3 regions of the Shewanella sedimentimangrovi genome follow, and region 1 is predicted to be linked to each of the others. Evidence: predicted binding sites of a transcription regulator. Region 1 holds the regulator's gene; each other region holds the start of a gene.

The links. The regulator MetJ, encoded in region 1, represses methionine synthesis genes. The targets are predictions, from matches to a motif close to TAGACGTCTAGACGTCTA.
Region 2: a site for MetJ is predicted at 6,013-6,030, ahead of metH (methionine synthase). Genes of this name have one in related genera too.
Region 3: a site for MetJ is predicted at 1,318-1,335, ahead of metA (homoserine O-acetyltransferase MetA). Genes of this name have one in related genera too.

What each region holds. Positions count from the first base shown of each region.
Region 1 is NZ_CP071502.1:3,615,606-3,622,922, reverse strand. Features, by position in the region: gene JYB85_RS16155 (conjugal transfer protein TraF) at 1-1,146, shown strand, start outside; gene JYB85_RS16150 (sulfite exporter TauE/SafE family protein) at 1,143-1,871, opposite strand; gene metJ (met regulon transcriptional regulator MetJ) at 1,947-2,261, opposite strand; gene metB (cystathionine gamma-synthase) at 2,477-3,643, shown strand; gene JYB85_RS16135 (bifunctional aspartate kinase/homoserine dehydrogenase II) at 3,653-6,046, shown strand; gene metF (methylenetetrahydrofolate reductase) at 6,208-7,101, shown strand; gene JYB85_RS16125 (hypothetical protein) at 7,231-7,317, shown strand, end outside.
Region 2 is NZ_CP071502.1:3,252,007-3,259,323, forward strand. Features, by position in the region: gene JYB85_RS14375 (cobyric acid synthase) at 1-552, opposite strand, end outside; gene cobU (bifunctional adenosylcobinamide kinase/adenosylcobinamide-phosphate guanylyltransferase) at 585-1,100, opposite strand; gene JYB85_RS14385 (adenosylcobinamide-GDP ribazoletransferase) at 1,097-1,879, opposite strand; gene cobT (nicotinate-nucleotide--dimethylbenzimidazole phosphoribosyltransferase) at 1,896-2,948, opposite strand; gene JYB85_RS14395 (FecCD family ABC transporter permease) at 2,971-4,041, opposite strand; gene JYB85_RS14400 (ABC transporter ATP-binding protein) at 4,042-4,836, opposite strand; cobalamin riboswitch at 4,943-5,081, opposite strand; gene JYB85_RS14405 (histidine phosphatase family protein) at 5,156-5,824, opposite strand; gene metH (methionine synthase) at 6,102-7,317, shown strand, end outside.
Region 3 is NZ_CP071502.1:1,412,489-1,419,805, forward strand. Features, by position in the region: gene JYB85_RS05930 (nucleotidyltransferase family protein) at 1-282, shown strand, start outside; gene ompW (outer membrane protein OmpW) at 575-1,213, shown strand; gene metA (homoserine O-acetyltransferase MetA) at 1,400-2,344, shown strand; gene JYB85_RS05945 (thiolase family protein) at 2,605-3,789, shown strand; gene JYB85_RS05950 (CoA-acylating methylmalonate-semialdehyde dehydrogenase) at 3,905-5,398, shown strand; gene JYB85_RS05955 (acyl-CoA dehydrogenase family protein) at 5,482-6,639, shown strand; gene JYB85_RS05960 (enoyl-CoA hydratase) at 6,694-7,317, shown strand, end outside.

The DNA.
Region 1 (7,317 bases):
TTTGCGTTCGCCGGCCAGGATTATTTCGAGGCCCGCAGCGATGCCATGGGGGGCACAGGAGTGGCTGCTTCCAATATCGAAGGGGCCGCCTTTGCCAACCCGGCCCTGTTGTCCCTGCCATCCATGCGTGATCAAGGGGTCACCTTGTTACTGCCGACCCTGGGGCTTGATGCGGCCGACAAGGACGACATGATAGACAAGATAGATCTGCTGCAGGATGACTACGATGCCTTGCAGACGGCTATTGATAATGCCAATCCCACCGCAGTTGATACCTATCGCAATGCCCTGGTGAGTGATCTGGAATCACTGCAGGACAACAACGCCTATCTTAGTGGTGGTATTGGCTTGAGCGTCAGCATGCCTTCCAAGGGAATGGGCTGGGCCGTCATTTACAAGAGTTATCTGGATGGTATTGGCATAGCGGATATCAGCGACGCCGATATAGTACTGCTTAACAGTGTGGATCCGGTCAATCCACCGCAAATTGGGGATTTGACCTCCCAGGGCCGGGTTATAGCCGGTGCCATATCAGATATCGGGGTGGCGGTCAGTATGCCGCTGTCGATTGTTAATATGCCGGTGACAGTGGGGGTTACCCCAAAAATCCAGCGCCTCGACAGCTTCAACTATGGTGTCAGTGCCAACAATTTTGATGAAGGCGATTTCGATGGCAGCGACTACAGCAACGATGAAACCGGTTTTAACCTGGATGTGGGTATCGCCATTGAGCCCATGCATGGCATGGTCATAGGTCTTGCCGGCCGCAACCTGATAAAGCGGGAGCTGGACACAGTTGAGTCAGAAGGTATTCAGGCCACCTACAGAGTGGGGCCAACAGTGACCGTTGGCGTGGCTTACCAGTGGGATGGTTTTACCGTAACCACGGATTTGGATCTGCTTGAAAATGAAAAGTTTGTCGACATGGAGGGTACCCAGTATTGGCGTGTGGGCGGTGAATACCAGGCCATGGACTGGTTGGCGTTACGGCTGGGCTACCGCCACGATCTGAATGATGTGACCGCCAATCTTTATTCCCTCGGCACCGGTTTTGCCATAGGCAAGAGTTTTAAGCTGGATCTCAGCGGTATGTTCGGCAATGACAATGCCTACGGCGCGGCACTGCAAACCTCCTATCACTTCTAACCAAGCAGGCTGGCCAGCGACTTAAAGGTCAGCAGCAGGGCGCTTAAGGAACATAAAACCAGGGTCATCACCCTGGTTTTATTTTTATCAACCCTGTGGATCATTTTCCCGGCCAGCAGGTAGGCCAAAATGACACCGGGCAGCAGTTGCAGCGACCACCACAAGTGCTCAGTGCTCAGCAAGCCTGCCAAGGCCAGAATCACCAAAGCAATCAGGGAGCTGAAGATAAAAAAGGCCGACAGTGCCGCCCGGAATTTACCGGGATCCTTGCCCGCCAGCAACAGCGCCATCGGCGGGCCGCCAATGGCGGCTATGGTGCCGAATACCCCGGACAGGGTACCGGCCGCGAACAGGGTCAGGCGGTTCACCGGCAGTTCGAAGCGTTTAAGGCTGAGCAATACGGCGATGGCCACAATGGCGGCTATGGCCAGCCCCAGTACATCCTGTGGAGCCAGGAGTAACAGGGTGGCACCCAGCAGGCCGCCGGGAACCCGTCCCAGCAGGGCATATTGCAGACCCTTGAACTCCAGTTGACCGCGCTCCCGCACCAGGGTCAGCAGGGCAATGGAGAAGCCCATGACTATCACAGGGGCCGGCACCAGTCGCGGCTCCAGCAGATACAACAGCGGACTGGCTACTACAGCCAGACCAAAGCCAATCAGACTTTGGATCAGGGCGCCACTGAAGATGATCAGCAGGGCCAACAACCAGGTAACAGGATCCATCAAAGTACTCCGGGGCCAAAAACACACAAGGATCGCCGAGCGATCCTTGTGTGTTTATCTTTCATTGACAGGAGTTTACTCCATGTCTTCCCATTCGATTCCCATCTCATCCATCAGGCGCTTGGCTTCGGCGGGGATGCTGTCGGGTTTGTCTTTTGACAGGTCGTCATCATTGGGCAGCGGTTGGCCCGTGTAGGCATGTAAAAAGGCCTCACACAGCAATTCACTGTTGGTTGCATGACGCAGGTTGCCGACCTGGCGACGGGTGCGCTCATCGGTCAATACTTTCAACACTTTCAAAGGAATGGAAACGGTAATCTTTTTAACCTGCTCATTCTTCTTTCCGTGCTCAGCATAGGGGCTGATGTATTCGCCATTCCATTCAGTCATTGACTCACCTGTGATATCCGAAATTCGGTGCCGATTTTAAACCCTTACAAACTACAGTCAAATAATTGCTGCTAAAACGCCCCATCTGTGGGCTCTCGCCAACAAGTATAGACGTCTAAAAGTCTGGATGCCTATTGACCTCGGTATAATTGCTGAGTTAATTTAGACGTCCAGACATCCATTGTGATGCGCAAGCGTATTTTGAGGATCCGAGTATGACAGAGCGTCGAGCCGCAACCATAGCCGTACGTCAGGGCATTGAGAGTGACAGCCAGCATGGTGCCGTGGTACCGCCCATCTACCTGTCGACCAATTACAGTTTTGACGGTCACACCCAGCCACGGGCATTCGACTACAGCCGTTCGGGTAATCCCACCCGCTCCCAACTTGGAGAGGCCCTGGCCCAATTGGAGCATGGCAGCAGCGGTATCATTACCTGCACCGGTATGGCAGCCATCACCCTGGTGACCAGTCTGCTCGGAGCCGATGATTTATTGGTGGTACCCCATGACTGCTACGGCGGCAGCTATCGCCTGTTCACCAACCTGGCGAAGAAAGGCCAGTTCCGCCTGCTGGTGGTCGATCAATCGGATACGGCGGCGCTGGATGCGGCCCTGGCCCAAGGACCGGCCATGGTATGGCTGGAGACTCCCTCCAATCCGCTTTTGCGGGTAGTGGACATAGCCGCCATTGCCGATGCCGCCCACAAGGTGGGCGCCAAGGTGGTGGTGGACAACACCTTCCTCTCGCCCATATTGCAGCAACCCTTGTTGCTGGGGGCCGACATAGTGGTGCACTCCACCACCAAGTACATCAATGGCCACAGCGATGTGGTCGGTGGCGCCGTGGTGTGTCGCGATGCCGAGCTGGGGGAACGCCTGCATTGGTGGTCCAATACCCTGGGACTCACAGGCGGCGCCTTTGACAGCTACCTGACCCTGCGCGGGGTGCGCACCCTGGCGGTGCGGGTGCGGCAGCACCAGGCAAACGCCGAGCGCATAGTGGCCCGTTTGGCTGCCAGCGAGCTGGTGCGCAAGGTGTATTACCCCGGGCTCAAGGATCACCCTAGGCACGAGATTGCCGCCCGGCAACAACAGGGCTTTGGCGCTATGCTGAGTTTTGAGCTTGAAGGTGGCCAGGAAGAGCTGGTGGCCTTTCTCGGGGCGCTGCAGTTTTTCAGCATCGCCGAAAGTCTCGGTGGGGTAGAGAGCCTGGTGGCAGTGCCCGCCACCATGACCCACAGGGCCATGGACAGCGATGCCCGCGCCGAGGCCGGGATCAGTGACACCCTGCTGCGTTTGTCGGTGGGGATTGAAGATGTGGAAGATTTGCTGGCCGACATAGAGGCCGGACTCGCCGCCGTGGCGGCCTGCAAGCAATAGGAGCCTGATGTGGCACGATGTCATTTACATAAATTCGGTGGCTCCAGCCTGGCGGATGCGGACTGTTATCGTCGGGTGGCCCATATACTGCTGACCCAGGGGCGCAGTGACGATCTGGTGGTGGTGTCGGCCGCCGGCAAGAGCACCAATTTTCTCTATCGTCTGCTGGAGCTGAGCGACAAAGGTGCCCTGTGGCAGGAAGAGTTGCAGCAGCTGATGGGCTATCAGCAACAACTGATTGAGCAGTTGCTCAGTGCCGAACAGGCCCGCCACCTGCGTGAGCGCCTGGCCACGGACAAGGCCCAGTTGCAGACCCTGCTGGCCCTTGGTGAACGCAACGACTATCAGGTGAATCAGGTGGTCAGTTTCGGCGAGCGCTGGTCGGCTCGTTTGATGGCGGCGCTGCTGCGTGAATCCGGCGTGGCGGCAAGCCACGTGGATGCCTGCAGTATACTGGTGGCCGATGAGGGCGCTGTGCCACAGATTCGCACCGCCGAGTCCCGTGCCAAGGTGCAGGCGCTGCTGGCCGAACATCCGGACGAGCGCTTGGTGATCACCGGCTTTATCTGCGCCAACAGCCGCGGCGATACCCTGCTGCTGGGCCGCAACGGCTCGGATTTCAGCGCGACCTTGATTGCCAGCCTGGCCGATATCGACCGGGTCACCATCTGGACCGATGTGGAAGGGGTGTTTAACGCCGATCCCAACAAGATCAATGACGCCAAGTTGCTGGCCAGCATGTCACTGGCCGAGGCCGACCGCCTGGCCCGTCTGGGTTCGCCCGTGCTCCATTCCCGTACCCTGCAACCCCTGTTTGACACCCGGGTCAGCATGGCGGTGCGCTCAAGCTATGCGCCACACACCGCCTTTACCCTGGTGGCGCCCTCAAGCTCCCGCGCCAGCGCCCCCGTGGTGACCAACCTTAACGAGGTGGCCTGTTTCAGCCTGACCCTGGGCGGTGACTGCGACACCCTGCTGAGCCAGCTGGCAGAAGCCGGTGTGGCTCCGCTGGCCTGGTGGCCCGCAGCCAATGGCCGATTGGAACTGGCCTATATGCCCGAGCTGCAACGCCAGGCCCTGAACCAGCTCAATGCCCTGGCGCCGGAGCTGGAGATCAGTGACATCAGCGTCGCCACGGATCTCGGACTGGTGGCCCTGGTCAGCGCCGATGCCCACTTATATCGCCGCGGCTTTGCCCGTTTGCTCAGTCGTGAGGCCAGGCCCCTGTATCAGGACGGTCTCAGCCTGGTGACCCTGGTGCCCAAGAATCAGGTGACCCTGTTGACCCAGAAGGTGCACAGACGCTGCGCCGGGCCGCGCAAACGCATCGGCGTGGTGCTGCTTGGGGTTGGCAACATAGGCGAAGCCTGGCTGGATCTGTTTCGCCGCGCCGCCACTTCTTTGGGGCGGGAATTGGAGGCCAGTATTGAGCTGCTGGGTTTGGTCAGTTCCGGCAAGGCACTGATTGATGGTCAGGGCATAGATGCCGGCAACTGGCGCGATCGTTTCGCGGTAGAAGCGCACGAATGGGACTACCCAAGCCTGTTTCAACAGCTGGAGGCCCTGGAATGCGACGAGCTGGTGGCCCTGGATATCAGCGCCAGTGCCGCATTGACGCTGCAATATCCAGAGCTGTTTGCCCGCGGCATTCATCTGGTCAGCGCCAATAAGCTGGCCGGCTCAGGCCCGCTGCCTTTCTACCGTGAACTGAAACAACAGCTCGGTAACCGCAGGCTTTACTGGCGCTATAACGCCAGCTGCGGTGCGGGATTGCCGGTGCAACATGCGCTCAACGATTTGCACAACAGTGGCGACACAGTGGAGGCGGTCGGCGGTGTGTTCTCCGGCACCCTGTGCTGGTTGTTCGAACACTATGACGGCAGCCGCCCCTTCTCCGAACTGGTACTGGAGGCCAAGGGACTCGGTATCACAGAGCCCGATCCCAGGGACGATCTCTCTGGCCGCGACATGCAGCGCAAGCTGTTGATCTTGGCCCGTGAGATAGGCCTGGAGCTGGAGCTGGACGATATAGAGGTGACATCGCCGGTGCCAGAGGCGCTGGCCGCCTTGCCGCTGTCCGACTTCCTCGGGCGGATCAGCGAGCTGGATGCCCCCATGCTGGCTGCCCTCAATGCCGCCCGGGATGAGGGCAAGGTGCTGCGCTATGTGGCGGCGCTGGACAGGGCCGGCGGGCGCGTGAGTGCCAAGGTGGGACTGAGCTGGGTTGAGCCGGACCACCCCTGGGCCAACCTGACACCGGGTGACAATGTGTTTGTGATCCGCAGCGCCTTCTATCAGGGCAATCCGCTGATCATCCGCGGACCCGGTGCCGGCCGTGAGGTAACAGCGGCGGCGGTGCAGTCGGATCTGGCGCAGATCTGCCACGAGCTGTTACAGGAATAAGCTTGGCTGTGGGTGATAAGGGACGCATTGGCGTCCCTTTTGTTTTTAGGATGGGCAAATTGGCGTTTTTTACGCTTGACTTGAATTGAGATTGCTCTAGTATGTGGACGTATAGACGTCCAAACGCCCGAACGTCCATTTTAGCAGTCGAGGAATATTTAATGGCTTTTCATCACGCACAACATTCTCACTCCCTGAACCAGAGTCTGGCTGAGCTCAATGGCGAGATTAATGTGTCATTCGAATTCTTTCCTCCTGCCACCCCCGAAATGGAAAAGCTGCTGTGGAGCTCCATTCGCCGTTTGGAACCGCTCAAGCCCAAGTTTGTTTCCGTGACCTATGGCGCCAATTCCGGGGTCCGTGACCGCACCCATGGGGTGATTGAGCGCATCCAGCGCGAGACGGACCTGATAGCGGCACCACACCTGACCCTGGTGGATGCCAGCGATGAGGAGCTGCTGGGGCTGGCCAAGACCTATTGGAACAGCGGTATCCGAAACATAGTGGCGCTGCGGGGCGATCTGCCCGCCGGCAGCCCCAGGCCAACCCGCTTTGCCGCGGATCTGGTGCGTTTGCTGCGCAGCGTCGCCGACTTCGATATTTCCGTGGCCGCTTATCCCGAGGTGCATCCCGAGGCCGCCAATGCCCAGGCGGACCTGATTAACCTCAAGCGCAAAATCGATGCCGGTGCCAACCGGGCCATTACCCAATTCTTTTTCGATGTGGAGTCTTACCTGAGATTCCGCGACCGCTGCGTCGCCGCCGGCATAGATGTGGAAATCGTGCCCGGAATACTGCCGGTGACCAACTTTGTGCAGCTCAAACGCTTCGCGGCCATGACCAATGTGTCGATTCCCGCCTGGTTGCACAAGCAGTTCGAGGGGCTGGAGGATGACGCCGGTACCCGCCAGCTGGTGGGGGCCAACGTGGCCATAGACATGGTCAAGGTGCTGTCGCGGGAAGGGGTTAAGGACTTCCACTTTTACACCCTTAACCGCGCCGAACTCACCTACGCCATCTGCCATACCCTTGGGGTCAGACCCCAGCAGGGGTAACGGCAGCAGGGCTCCCATACGGGGGCCTTTTGTTTTTGGCGACCATGGGCTAGGCTGTGTAACGGCCCTCTGCAGTCAGGTTTGATTCCGACCGTGGGGGGAATGCCGGATCAAAAAGGAAGCCAAGCCATGGATGAGCAGAGCGTACACGAATTTCATATGGAAAAATTACCGCTGGACATCAGTAAGTTACTCCTGTCGCTGATGTTAATGTCC
Region 2 (7,317 bases), 360 kb from region 1:
GTCTGACAAGAGCGCCAGGGTGCCCACCAGATGGGCAAATACGCCGCCTCTGTCGATATCGGCAATCAGTATCACCGGGCAGTCCACCGCTTCGGCAAAGCCCATGTTGGCTATGTCGTTGGCCCGCAGATTGATTTCCGCCGGACTGCCGGCCCCTTCCACCACCAGCGCAGCATATTCACCTTGCAGTCGCGAGAAGGAGTCCAGCACAGCGTCCATGGCCAGCCCCTTGTAATGGGCGGCCTCCGGGCCGAAAAAGGCGGCGGCTTCCAGCTCGGTCAGGGCCTTGCCCTGCACTATCACCTGGGCACGGCTGTTGCTGCTGGGTTTGAGCAGTATCGGATTGAAATCCGTGTGTGGCGCCAGGCCAGAGGCCATGGCCTGCAGTGCCTGGGCACGGCCTATCTCGCCGCCATCGACGGTCACAGCACTGTTAAGGGCCATGTTTTGAGGTTTAAAGGGCGCCACCTTCACGCCGCGGCGCCTGAGCAGGCGGCAAAGGCCCGCCACCAGGGTGCTCTTGCCGGCATCTGAGGTAGTGCCCTGCACCATCAGCACGTGGCAGTTTGGATTGATGTTGAAGCTCACAGGCCCTCCTCCTTGAGTTGGAGCGGCAAACCTGCCACCACCAGGGTCACCTTGTCCGCCACCGCCGCTATGGCCTGATTGAGCCAACCGGCCCTATCGACGAAATCCCGGCTCAGCTGTCCCAAAGGCACTATGCCCGAACCCACCTCGTTACTTATCAGCAGCAGCTCGCCATCAAAGCGCTTGAGTGCGGCCACTAAATCGAGGCATTCAGCCTCGGCATCGCGGTCCTCGGCCAGCAACACATTGGTGAGCCACAGCGTCAGGCAGTCCAGCAGCACAGAAGTGCCACGGCCCGAGAGCTTATCCAGGGCGGCGACGACATTCAAAGGTTCTTCCAACAACTGCCACTGCCCGCCGGCCCTGTCGAGCTTGTGACGGGCAATGCGCTCGGCCATTTCCGCATCGCCGGCGGTGGCGGTCGCCAAATACACGGCGGCGCGACCAGCGAGCAGCTGCTCGGCATAGCGGCTCTTACCGCTGCGGGCCCCGCCGAGGATAAGACCTATCACGTCTGGCTCCAGAGCCACAGCAGCATGATGTAGACCCACAGCTCCAGCCCCTGCTGGGCTGCGCCCAGGGTATCCCCCGTGTAGCCGCCGATCTGACGTTTAAACAGGTACACCGCCAGCATGCGCCCGAGCCAGAGTCCCAGCCCCAGCACCAGGGTGGCGCCGACGCCGGTCAGCAGCAGGCTGAGCACGAAGCCGCACAGCAGCAGCACCAGGAGTTCATCCCAGTGCATGTTTTCCGCCAGGGGCTTGGACTTGCTGTCCTCCCCCAGGCGCACATAGGGCTGGCTGATAATGATACTGGCGGCCATCACCCGGCTGAGGGTATGGCCCAGCACCAGGGCCGAGGCGGCGCTGGCGGGGGAGTAAAGCGCAAGTTCCGCCAACAGTTGAAACTTCAGCAGCAGCGCCAGCACCAGGGCCATGGCGCCGTAACTGCCGATGCGGCTGTCCTTCATAATGTTCAGCTTTTCTTCGGCGCTCCAGCCGCCACCGAAACCATCGGCGGTGTCCGCCAGACCGTCCTCGTGGAAGCCGCCGGTCAGCAGTACAGAGGTCAACATGGCCAATATCACCGCCACCGAGGCAGGCAGCAGCCATTGCACCAGGTAGAACACCGCCGCCGACACCAGGCCCACCAGGGTGCCCACCAGGCCGAAATAGCGACTGGCACGGTTAAGCCGCTCCGGGCTCATCTCCAGCCGCAGCGGCACCGGAATGCGGGTAAAGAAACTCACGGCAATAAGGAACAACTCCAGCTCTTGCTTGAATCCGCCCATGATAGATAACGCGCTCCTAAACCACCTTGTTGACACCGGCCTCGGCAAAGCTGGCCATATCGTTATAAAAATTCACCGCGGCCTGCACCAGAGGCAGCGCCAGCGCGGCCCCTGAGCCTTCCCCCAGGCGCATGCCAAGATCCAGCAGCGGCTCGGCCCCCAGATGTTGCAGCATCCGCTGATGGCCACGCTCCGCCGACGCATGGGCAAACACCAGGTAATCGCGGCAGGCGGGCATCAGATCCACGGCACACAGGGCCGCGGCGGTGGCAATAAAGCCGTCAATGAGCACCAGCATGCGCCGCTCGGCCGCCGCCAGGATGGCGCCTGTCATCTGCACTATCTCAAAGCCGCCAAGGCAGGCCAGTTTATTATAGGTATCGGTCAGCTCATCGTGATGCTGTACCAAAGCCTGCTCCACCAGCATGGTTTTGCGCTTGAGGGTGGCGGCATCTATGCCGGTGCCGCGGCCGACACAATCACCGGCCTCCAACCCCAGCATGGCGGCCATCAACGCTGCTGCGCTGCTGCTGTTGCCTATGCCCATGTCCCCCAGCCCCAGCAGGTTGCAACCCAGGCTGTGGTGATGAACCACCCGCCCCTTGGCCAGCTCAAAGCCCTGATGCACGGCGCCCAGGGTCATGGCCGCCTGCCGATGTATGGGGTTGGTGCCCGCCCCCAGACGGCAGTTGACTATCTCCTTGCCGCCGTCACTGGGCTTCAGTCCCTCCAGGGGCTGCAAAATGCCACAATCAATCAGCTCCAGCTCCCAGCCCAGCTGGCGGCAAAAGACATTGATGGCGGCTCCGCCACGGGCAAAGTTCAGCAGCATCTGCGCCGTCACTTCGCTCGGCGCAATGGACACCCCGGCGGCGGCGATGCCGTGATCGCCGGCAAACACCAGCATGGTGGGCCGGGTTATCTCCAGTGTCTCCTTGCCCTGCACCCTGGCAATGGTCAGCGCCAGGGACTCCAGCCGCCCCAGGGCCCCAAGGGGCTTGGTCTTGTCGTCGATACGTTGCTGGATCTGCTGGTCAAATTGGTCGCTGACCGCCTCGATAGTAAACATCTTGCATCCTGTCCGAATTGAATTAACCCTGCCTGCGCCGAGAAAGCAGCAACAGGAAGAAACCGCTGCCGATGACAGCCGTGATGATACCCACCGGCAGCTCCTGCATCGGCAGCAGGCAGCGAGCCAGCACATCGACCCACACCATAAACAGGCCCCCCACCAAGGCGGTCAGCAGCAATAGGGTGCGGCCGGGAAACAACTGCCGCACCAGATGCGGCACCATCAAGCCAACAAAGCCTATGCCGCCGCAACTGGCCACCAGGGTGGCGGTCATCAGCGAGCAGGCCAGCAAACTGCCGAGCCGCAGCCGGGCCACATCCACCCCCAGGGCGTGGGCCGTCTCATCCCCCGCCGCCAGCGCCTGCACCCGCCGCCGCCCGGCAAACAGTGCCAGGCCAAACAGAACAAACACCAGCAGCGGCTGCCAGAGCATGGTCCAATTGGCGCGGGCGAAGCTGCCCAGGGTCCAGAACAGCACAGAGGCAGTGGCCTCGGGGGTGGAGAAATACAGCAGCAAGCTGCCCATGGCGCCAAATAAAAACGAGGTGGCCACCCCGGCGAGCAACATACGCTCCACCTGGCTTTGCAGCCCAATGCCACACAGGGCCAACACCAGAGCCACCGACAGGGTGGCGCCGACAAAGGCCCCCAGTGGCAAGGTCAGCCACAGCATGGCACTGCCAAACAGGGCACTGCTAACGGTCAGGGCGACAATGGCGCCGAGGGACGCGCCGGAACTGATGCCGAACAGGAAAGGATCCGCCAGCGGATTGCGGGTCACGGTTTGCAGCACCCAGCCGGAGAGGGCCAAACCGGCACCGCAGATAAAGGCCAGCATTACCCGCGGCAGCCTAAGCTCCAGCAAAATCCGCTGGTTCACAAAGGGCACATCCTGGGGCGGTGGCAGCCCCAGCAGCTTGTGCCAGTAGACACTCGCCACCTGCAACCAGTCTATGTTGGCGGCGCCAAAGGCGCTGGCGGCGAGCGGCGTCAGCCCGGCCAGCAGCAACAGCGCCAGCAGCAGATAATCCTCCCGCCCGAGCGGTCGGGTCAGCCATTTGGCCAGACGCAGCCTGAGGAAACCTTGCATCTAGTTGCGCCTCCCTTGATCGCGGTAGCCGTAAAAATACTGCAGCTGCGGCTTACCGTGCTGGGGATGGGGCGAGACGCTGCAACAGACGCCGAACACGGCGGCGAGACGGGCCTCGGTCAGCACCTCTTCCGGTGTGCCCCAGGCGACGGTACGGCCCCGCTCCAGCAGCAACAGGCTGTCACACAGGGCGCTGGCGAGGTTGAGATCGTGGATGGAGCAGATGACGCTGATCCCAAGGGAGCGCACCAACTCCAAAATCTGGATCTGATAGCGCACATCCAAATGGTTGGTGGGTTCATCGAGCAGCAGCAGCTTGGGTCGCTGGACTATGGCGCGGGCAATGAGCGCCCGCTGCTTCTCGCCGCCGGACAGCTGCTCAAAGGGAGTGTCGGCCTTGTCACTGAGTCCCACCTGAGCCAGCGCCGCATCCACCCGCTCGCCGTCGGCTGCCCTGTCCTGTTCGAACCAACCCTTGTGTGGAATAAGCCCCATGGCCACCTGGGCCCGGGTACTGAGATCGAAAAAGTGCGGCGTGTCCTGCTGCACCACGGCCACGCTGCGGGCAAAGTCGCGCCTTGAGACCTGGCTGATGTCTTGCCCCTCAAGACAGATGCGCCCCGAGTCGGGCCTGAGATAGCGGTAGAGACAGCGCAGCAGGCTGGATTTACCGGCGCCATTGGGGCCGATAAGGCCCAGCATCTGCCCTGACGCCAGTTCAAAACTGACATCATCGAGCACCTGATTGCCCTTGGGGTGCCAACAGAGGCCGTCGACCTTGAGCGCAGGCGTCATCGCTCGCCCCTCAAAAGGCAAGGAAAACAGAGTCTTGACCCACGAGGGCCGAAAAAGGGTAGCATTTACTCAGGCTCCACCGGGTAACCCGCCCGGGTTTAAGACCAAAAAACACAATCCACAGGCAGGTATCCTGACTCGAAGGCATGGCCTTCACACAGTTGCGGGCACAGTCCGGGCTTATCCCGGTTCCCTGTTCGGCCGGGTTGACCTAAGTCCCCGGCACCTGCAGATCGACAGCCACAGCTGTTTCGCGAGCTGATCATTATCCGACTTTTGTTGACACTGGCAAGGCGCGCCTGTGGCTGTTTATAAAAAATCACAATCCCGACGGCCAGTTAACCGACGGCAACCAGTTTTCAAGCTCGTCCTTTCCGCTTTGGCTGTCATGGCTGATACTTCCGCTGTTATAGGCAGCGCTTTGAGGATAAAAGTCCAGCTGCACCAGCGCCGCCGGCGGCAACAGCAAGCGCCGGTAAAAGCTGGCCTCGGGCCCCAGGCCCAGGGCCCGGCGCAGCAAATGGGTGATCACCCCGCCGTGGCAGACGATAAGGGCAGTCCCGGGGCAGCGTGCCAGCAAGGCCACGAGCGCGGCGTCGAGGCGCGCTTCGAACTCTACCAAGGGTTCACCCCCGGGCGGAGTGTGGGTCCAGGGATCCTGCCACCAGTCCCCGATGGCCTGCTGTTGCCACAGCTCGGCCAGGGGCTGACCGTCCCAGGCACCAAAGCCCAGCTCCCGCCAGGCACTGTCCAGGGTCAAGGTGCGGCCGCGCTCGGCCGCATGCGTCTTCGCAAATTCACGGCAGCGGCGCAGGGGCGAGCTGATAACCTCGGCCACCTCTGGCACTTTTGCCGCCGCGGTGCGCATTTGCTGCCAACCCTTGGCAGTGAGGGCCACGTCGCTATGGCCGCGCAATATGGCGCCGCCTTCGCATTCGCCGTGGCGCAATAGGTACAGGGTCTGTTTCTCGGCTATTGGCTCTGACATGGCATTCCTTTTATTTTCCACCGGAGAGGACAGCAGGTTTGTGCCTGCCCAGGTGGGCCAATCTGGCATAGACTTGGGCTTAGATCGATTTGAGCTTAAATCGATTTGAGCTTGGTTCGACTTAAAGCGCGGCAACCCCGGCTAATGCAGCCAGCGGCCTTGCCCTTGGGCGTCGGTTTCGCATATTATGGACGTCTATACGTTTATATGTCCAAAATTTTCAGCCGCGTTTTTTGCGAACGTTTGCGAACGACGGCCCAGTATACAGGTATCAGCTATGGCGACTTCCGCAACACCCGGCCACTTGGAGCTTCAACTCAGGGCACTGCTCAAGGAGCGCATTTTGCTGCTCGATGGCGCCATGGGTACCATGATCCAGGGCTACGCACTGGAGGAAGCCGACTACCGGGGCGAGCGTTTCAAAGACTGGCCCAGCGACGTCAAGGGCAACAATGATCTGCTGGTGCTGACCCAGCCCGGGATCATCAGGCAGATCCACCGCGACTACCTGCTGGCCGGCGCCGACATCATAGAAACCAACACCTTCAACGCCACCACTATCGCCATGGCCGACTATGGCATGGAAAGTCTGGCCGCCGAAATCAACCGGGTCGGAGCCCGCATCGCCCGCGAGGTGGCCGATGAGGTGGCCGCCCAAACCGGCAGCCCACGTTTTGTGGCCGGGGTGCTTGGTCCCACCAACCGCACCTGCTCCATCAGCCCGGATGTGAACGATCCCGGTTATCGCAATATTCACTTTGATGATTTGGTAGTGGCCTACCGCGAGTCCACCACAGCCCTGCTGGAGGGCGGTGCCGACATCATACTGGTGGAAACCATTTTCGATACCCTGAACGCCAAGGCGGCACTGTTTGCCATCGAGTCCGTGTTTGACGATTTGGGCCAGCGCTGGCCGGTGATGATTTCGGGCACAATCACAGATGCCTCAGGTCGCACCCTGACCGGCCAAACCACTGAAGCCTTTTACAACTCGCTGCGCCATATCAAGCCCATCAGCATAGGCCTGAACTGCGCCCTGGGCCCCAAGGAGCTGCGGCCCTATGTGCAGGAGCTGGCCCGCATCAGCGAAACCTTTGTCTCGGCCCACCCCAATGCCGGTCTGCCGAACGAGTTCGGCGGCTACGATGAAACCCCGGAAGAAATGGCCGACATCATAGGCCAGTGGGCCAAAGACGGCATGCTCAACATTGTGGGCGGCTGCTGCGGCACCACCCCGGAGCATATCCGGGTGATCCGTGAGGCGGTGATCAAACACGCTCCCCGACCACTGCCGGAGCTGCCGGTGGCCTGTCGTCTGGCGGGCCTGGAGCCCCTGACCATAGACGCCGACTCCCTGTTTGTGAACGTGGGCGAGCGCACCAACGTCACAGGCTCGGCCAAATTCCTCAAGCTTATCAAGGAAGGCAAATTCGAAACCGCCCTCGACGTAGCCCGGGAGCAGGTGGAAAACGGCGCCCAGATCATCGACATCA
Region 3 (7,317 bases), 2.0 Mb from region 1:
GTCAAAGATCAGGGCCGGATGCACCTGAAAAGCGGTGATGAGCCTTATCACTCCACTTTTGAGGCCATGGGCCGCTGGCCAGAGCAGGAAACCGCCATAGGGGTGCGGCTTGAGGCCGGAGGACTGCAACTGGCGGCTCCCTTTGGACTTGAGTCCCTGTTTGACCTCAGGCTCAGCCCCAATCCGGCGCGCCCCCTGGCGCTGTTTCACTCCCGTCTGCAAGCCAAGCGCTGGCTTGTGCAATACCCCCTGCTGCGCGCCCTTTCTGTGGCCGCTGATTAAGTTCTTCCAACATTCCTCTGTGGCTATTGTTCCGCGGCAAGGGACGCCTTTTCACTGTGACAAGGATTTCGTGAAAATGCCGTATGCCAGCCGGTTTTCGGCCGAGTTCAGCCGCTGAATTTGTGATCTGATTCATGGGCTTATTACCCCAAACTGGGTATCGGTTCCTGAATTGATTTGGATCAAGAAAAAAATGCGAACAGTCTGGCAGGGTAGCCGTCATTCGAACGGGATCAGCCCAAAAATAACCCGGGCGCCCAATAAATAAGCCCAAGTGGCCAAATGGAGATTGATGATGAAAAAGAGCACCCTGTCTGCTGTTATCGCCGCCACCCTGCTGAGTGCTGCCCCTGCCATGGCCCACCAGGCCGGAGATATCCTGGTCCGTGCCGGTGTTGCTACCGTGGCCCCCAATGAGTCCAGCCCAGTGGTGGCCGGTGTGGCCGAATTTGGCGTCAGCAACAACACCCAGCTGGGTTTGAACTTTGGTTACATGCTGACCGACAACTGGGCGGTGGAGCTGCTGGCAGCCACACCTTTCTCCCACGATGTCAGCCTGGGTGCCCTGGGTAAGATAGCCGAAACCAAACACCTGCCACCCACACTGATGGCCCAGTACTACTTTGGCAACGCCAAGTCCAATGTCCGTCCTTACGTGGGTTTTGGTATCAACTACACCAACTTCTATGACACCAATTTCACCAACGATCTGGATGGCGCCCTGACAGATCTGAGCCTGAGCACCTCTTTAGGCTGGGCCGCCCATGCCGGTCTGGATTACCAGTTGAACGACAAGTGGATGCTGAACGCCTCCGTGTGGTACGCCAAGATTGATACCGACGTGAAGTTCAAGCTGGCCGGTGAAGCGGTCAAGGTTAACACCGACATCGATCCTTGGGTCTACATGGTCAGCGTTGGCTATAGCTTCTAAGCAAATCACTGACTGAAAAGGGCGCCTGCGGGCGCCTTTTTTATTGCCCGGGGCGGGAGGGCGACTGGGGACAAAAAAGCGGAATACTATTCAGGTTGGCGGTATAGACATCCAGATGTCTTGGTGTATGATTGTGGCATTGAGGGGCCAAGGCCCCGGTTTTAGGTGAAAGAGGCACACAGCAATATGCCGGTAAAAATTCCCGATAACCTGCCGGCGGCAGGGATACTGGAGTCGGAAAATATTTTCGTCATGTCCGAGACCCGGGCGGCGCACCAGGACATCAGGCCGATGAAGGTCTTGGTCCTGAATCTGATGCCCAACAAGATAGAGACAGAGACCCAGCTGCTGCGACTGCTCGGCAACACGCCGCTGCAGGTGGATGTGGAGCTGCTGCGCATTCACGACCGCGAGTCCAGGCACACGCCGCTGGATCATATGAACACCTTCTACCGCGATTTCGAGCAGGTGCGGCACAAAAATTACGATGGCCTTATCATCACGGGGGCGCCCCTGGGGCAGTTGGATTTTGCCGAGGTGGAGTATTGGGATCATATCCGTGAAATCATCGACTGGTCCCAGCAACACGTGACCTCAGTGCTGTTCCTGTGCTGGGCGGCCCACGCCGGCCTGTATCACCTTTACGGGGTGGAAAGGCGGATATTGGCAAGCAAACGTTCCGGCGTGTTCAACCATCGTCGCAGCCTGCAACACTTTCCGCTGCTGCGGGGCTTTGACGATGAGTTCTTTGCACCCCATTCCCGCTATGCCGAGATCCCCCTGGCCGAGCTGCAGCGCCATCCCGCGCTCAACGTGCTGGCCGAATCCGATGAGGCAGGGGCCTATCTGGTGCTCAGCAAGGACAATCGCAATCTGTTCGTGATTGGTCATCCCGAATATCAAAAATCTACTTTGGGTGATGAATATCAAAGAGATACTTTGGCTGGGCTCAACCCGTCCGTGCCGCTGAATTACTTCAGAAATGACGATCCCGAGCAGGAGCCCGTAGCCCGCTGGCACAGCCATGGCAGCCTGCTGGTGAGCAACTGGCTCAATTACTATGTGTATCAGCTAACGCCCTACGATTTGTCCGATATGAGTGCCAAGACCCCCTGGGAATCCAAGGTCTGATATTACCCCTTCGGCGGCGGCCCGATTGCCGGGCCGCCCGCATCCTTAAGCCCCGCTCCGGGGTGCCTTCGCTGTAAGCAAACTGTAAATACAGAGTGACAATATAAGCCTGAGAAATGCGGCTCATTAGACCAATTACTACTTGCTTTACGTTCGCGTAAACGTCAGAGTGCAGATATTGGGCCGCCATCCCTTGGCGGCAGTGTGTTTGCGACGCCCGGACCCAGCTCCGGCGCCGGTTAGTCAATCTGGAGTGTGAAATGAGTGTAACTGATCAGGATATCGTCATTGTTGCGGCGAAACGTACCGCCATGGGTGGCTTTCAGGGCAGTCTGGCCTCTGTGCCATCGCCCAAACTGGCAGCCACTGCGGTCAAGGGCCTGCTGGATGCCACGGGCGTTGCCGGTGAGCAGGTTGATGAACTCCTGATGGGCTGTGTGTTGCCGGCCGGTCTTGGTCAGGCGCCTGCCCGTCAGGCCGCTCTGGGTGCCGGTCTGCCCCTGTCAGTAGGTGCCACCACGGTCAACAAGGTGTGCGGCTCTGGCATGAAAACCGTGATGCTGGCCCATGACCTCATCAAGGCCGGCAGTGCCGAAGTGGTGATTGCCGGTGGTATGGAGAGCATGAGCCAGGCGCCTTACCTGCTGGACAAGGCCCGCGGCGGTATGCGCATGGGCCATGGCAAGGTGATGGATCACATGTTCCTCGACGGTCTGGAAGATGCCTACACAGGCGGTGCCATGGGCACCTTCGCCCAGAAGACCGCCGATGATTTCGGCCTGACCCGTGAAGCCATGGACGCCTTTGCCCTGAGTTCGCTGGAAAAAGCCAATGCGGCCATCAGTTCAGGTGCCTTTGAAGCCGAAATCGTGCCCGTGACCGTATCCGGGCGCGGTGGCGACGTTGAAGTCAAAATCGACGAGCAGCCAGGCAATGCCAAGCCGGAGAAGATCCCGGCCCTGCGTCCTGCCTTCGCCAAAGACGGCACCATCACAGCCGCCAACTCTTCCTCCATCTCCGATGGCGCCGCGGCGCTGATGCTGATGAGCCGTGCCAAGGCCAGTGAACTGGGTCTGGAGGTTATGGCCACCATCAAGGGTCACAGCACCCACGCTCAGGAGCCATCCATGTTCACCACTGCGCCCGTCAGCGCCATGGCCAACCTGCTGGCCAAGCTGGGCTGGAACAAGGATGAAGTGGATCTGTATGAAATCAACGAAGCCTTCGCCATGGTGACCATGCTGGCCATCAGCGAGCTGGGCCTGGATGCGGCCAAGGTGAACGTCAACGGCGGCGCCTGTGCCCTGGGCCACCCCATTGGTTGTTCCGGTGCCCGTCTGCTGGTGACCCTGATCCACGCCCTCAAGGCCCGTGGCCTCAAGCGCGGTATGGCGTCTCTGTGCATTGGCGGCGGCGAAGCCACCGCACTGGCCATAGAGATCTGATAACCGGCGCTGACAGCGACTAGACTCAACAAGACCGGCCTCGGCGAGAACCAATAATGATTCCAGGGTTCAGCCGCGGCCATCAGCTTAACCTCGACTCTCAAAGGGAAGCGATATGACCACTCAAGTTAAACATTACATCGGCGGCGAATTTACTCCAGGTACCGGCGATCGCGTTATCACAGTGACCAACCCGGCCAACAACGAGGCCATTGCCCAGATCAACTGCGCCACCGATGCCGAAGTGCACGGTGCCATTGCCAGCGCCAAGGAAGCCTTCAAGACCTGGAAAGAAGTACCGGTATCCGAGCGCGCCCGGGTAATGCTGCGTTACCAGCACCTGCTGAAAGAGCACCACGACGAGCTGGCCACCATTCTGGCCAAGGAAACCGGCAAGACCTTCGACGATGCCAAGGGCGACGTATGGCGCGGTATCGAAGTGGTTGAGCACGCCTGTAACATAGCTTCCCTGCTGATGGGCGAAACCGTTGAGAACGTGGCCCGCTCCATAGACACCTATTCCTACATCCAGCCCCTGGGTGTGTGCGCCGGTATCACGCCATTCAACTTCCCGGCGATGATCCCTCTGTGGATGTTCCCCCTGGCCATTGCCTGCGGTAACACCTTCGTGCTCAAGCCTTCCGAGCAGGATCCCATGACCCCACAACGTCTGGTGGAACTGTTTGAACAGGCCGGTGCGCCAAAAGGCGTGCTGCAACTGGTACACGGCGACAAGAGCGCCGTGGATATACTGCTGCGCCATGAAGACATCAAGGCCATTTCCTTCGTCGGCTCTGTGGGCGTGGGTCAATACATCTACAAGACAGGTACCGATCACCTGAAGCGCGTACAGGCCTTTGCCGGTGCCAAGAACCACTGCGTGATCATGCCCGATGCCAACAAGCAGCAAGTGATCAACAACCTGGTGGGTGCCTCTGTGGGCGCCGCCGGTCAGCGCTGTATGGCCCTGTCGGTTGCCGTGTTCGTCGGTGAAGCCAAAGAGTGGATCCCCGAGCTGCGTGATGCCATCGCCAAGGTTCGTCCCGGCCTGTGGGATGACAAGGAAGCCGGCTACGGCCCGCTGATCAGCCCCGCCGCCAAGGCCCGCGTGCTCAAGCTGATTGAGCAGGGCAAGGCCGAAGGCGCCGACTGTCTGCTGGATGGCTCCGACTTTACCGTACCCGGCTACGAGTCAGGCAACTGGGTTGGCCCCACCATGTTCGACAAGGTGACCACAGACATGAGCATCTACAAGGAAGAGATCTTTGGCCCCGTGCTGTGCTGTATGGAAGCCGAGTCCCTGGATGACGCCATCGAGTTGGTGAACGCCAGCCCCTACGGCAACGGCACCTCCATCTTCACCGCCTGTGGCGCCGCGGCCCGCAAGTACCAACACAATATCGAAGTGGGTCAGGTGGGTATCAACGTGCCTATCCCTGTGCCGCTGCCATTCTTCTCCTTCACCGGTTGGAAGGGCAGCTTCTACGGCGATCAACACGCCTATGGCAAGCAGGCGGTCCGTTTCTACACCGAAACCAAGACCATCACCGCCCGCTGGTTTGAGTCCGATATTCCAAGCGGACCCAACATGACCATCACCCTGCGTTAATCGCGGACTTTCATCCACTAGCATAGGCCGGCAGCATTGCCGGCCTGACACATTAAGTGACCCCAGAGTCACGGGAGTTCCAGATGGATTTCAATTTAAACGAAGACCAACGCCAGTTTGCCGATCTGGCCCGCCAGTTTGCCGCCGAAGAGCTGGCCCCCTTTGCCGCCAAGTGGGATGAAGAACACCACTTTCCGAAAGACGTGATCCAAAAAGCCGGTGAGCTGGGCTTCTGCTCGCTCTATTCCCCCGAGTCAGAGGGCGGCATGGGCCTGTCCCGTCTCGACGCCTCGATCATTTTCGAAGAGCTGGCCATGGGCTGTACCGCCACCACCGCCATGCTGACCATACACAACATGGCCACCTGGATGGTCACCACCTGGGGTAGCGAGTCCCTGCGGGCCGAGTGGTCCGAAGCCCTGACCACGGGTCAGAAGCTGGCCTCCTACTGCCTGACCGAGCCCGGTGCCGGCAGTGACGCTGCGTCCCTGGCTACCAAGGCCGTGCGCGAGGGCGACGAGTATGTGATCAACGGCAGCAAGATGTTTATCTCAGGCGCCGGTGCCACCGAACTTTTGGTGGTGATGTGCCGCACCGGTGAGGCCGGTCCCAAGGGGATCTCCGCCATCGCCATTCCCGCCGATGCCGAAGGCGTGATCTACGGCAAGGCCGAGGACAAGATGGGCTGGAATGCCCAGCCAACCCGCCTTATCACCTTTGAAAACGTGCGCGTCCCGGTGGCCAATCTGCTGGGTGAAGAAGGCCAGGGCTTTACCTTCGCCATGAAGGGATTGGACGGCGGCCGTATCAATATCGCCACCTGTTCTGTGGGTACCGCCCAGGCGGCCCTGGAGCGCTCCATCGCTTACATGAATGAGCGCAAGCAATTCGGCAAGCCGCTGGCCGCCTTCCAGGCGCTGCAGTTCAAGCTGGCCGATATGGCCACCGAGCTGGTGGCTGCCCGCCAGATGGTGCGCCTGGCCGCATTCAAGCTGGACAACAAAGATCCCGAAGCCACGGCCTATTGCGCCATGGCCAAGCGTTTTGCCACCGATGTGGGCTTCGCCGTCTGTGACGCCGCGCTGCAAATTCACGGTGGTTACGGCTACATCCGTGAGTACCCACTGGAGCGTCATTTCCGCGATGTGCGGGTACACCAAATTCTTGAAGGCACCAATGAAATTATGCGCCTGATCATCTCCCGTCGCCTGTTGGACGAGAGTGCCGGCTCTATACTGTAAGAAGGCCATAATTGACGGACTTTTCAGTCCACCCCAAGAGATAAGGAGAAGCACATGTCATACATCAAGGAACGCATTGAAGGTCATACCGCCATATGGACCATCAGCAATCCGCCGGCCAATACCTGGACCGCGGACAGTCTGGGTGAGCTCAAGACCAAGGTCATAGCGCTCAACCACAACAAAGATATTTATGCTCTGGTGCTGACCGGTGAAGGCGAGAAGTTTTTCTCCGCCGGTGCCGATCTCAAGCTGTTTGCCGACGGCGACAAAGACAACGCCCAGGCCATGGCCGATCACTTCGGTCAGGCCTTTGAAACCCTGAGCGGCTTCCGCGGTGTGTCCATCGCTGCCATCAATGGCTACGCCATGGGCGGTGGCCTGGAAGTGGCCCTGGCCTGCGATCTGCGCATTGCCGAAGAGCAGGCCGTAATGGCACTGCCCGAAGCCACAGTGGGACTCTTGCCCTGCGCCGGTGGCACCCAGAACCTGACCGCCCTGGTGGGCGAGGGCTGGGCCAAGCGCATGATCCTCTGCGGTGAACGCCTCGACGCCGCCAAGGCCCTGAGTCTGGGTTTGGTGGAAGAAGTAGTACCGACCGGTGAATCCCTGAATGCCGCCATTGCCCTGGCTGCCAAGGTCGCCAAGCAGAGCCCCTCTGCGGTCAAGGTGTGTAAG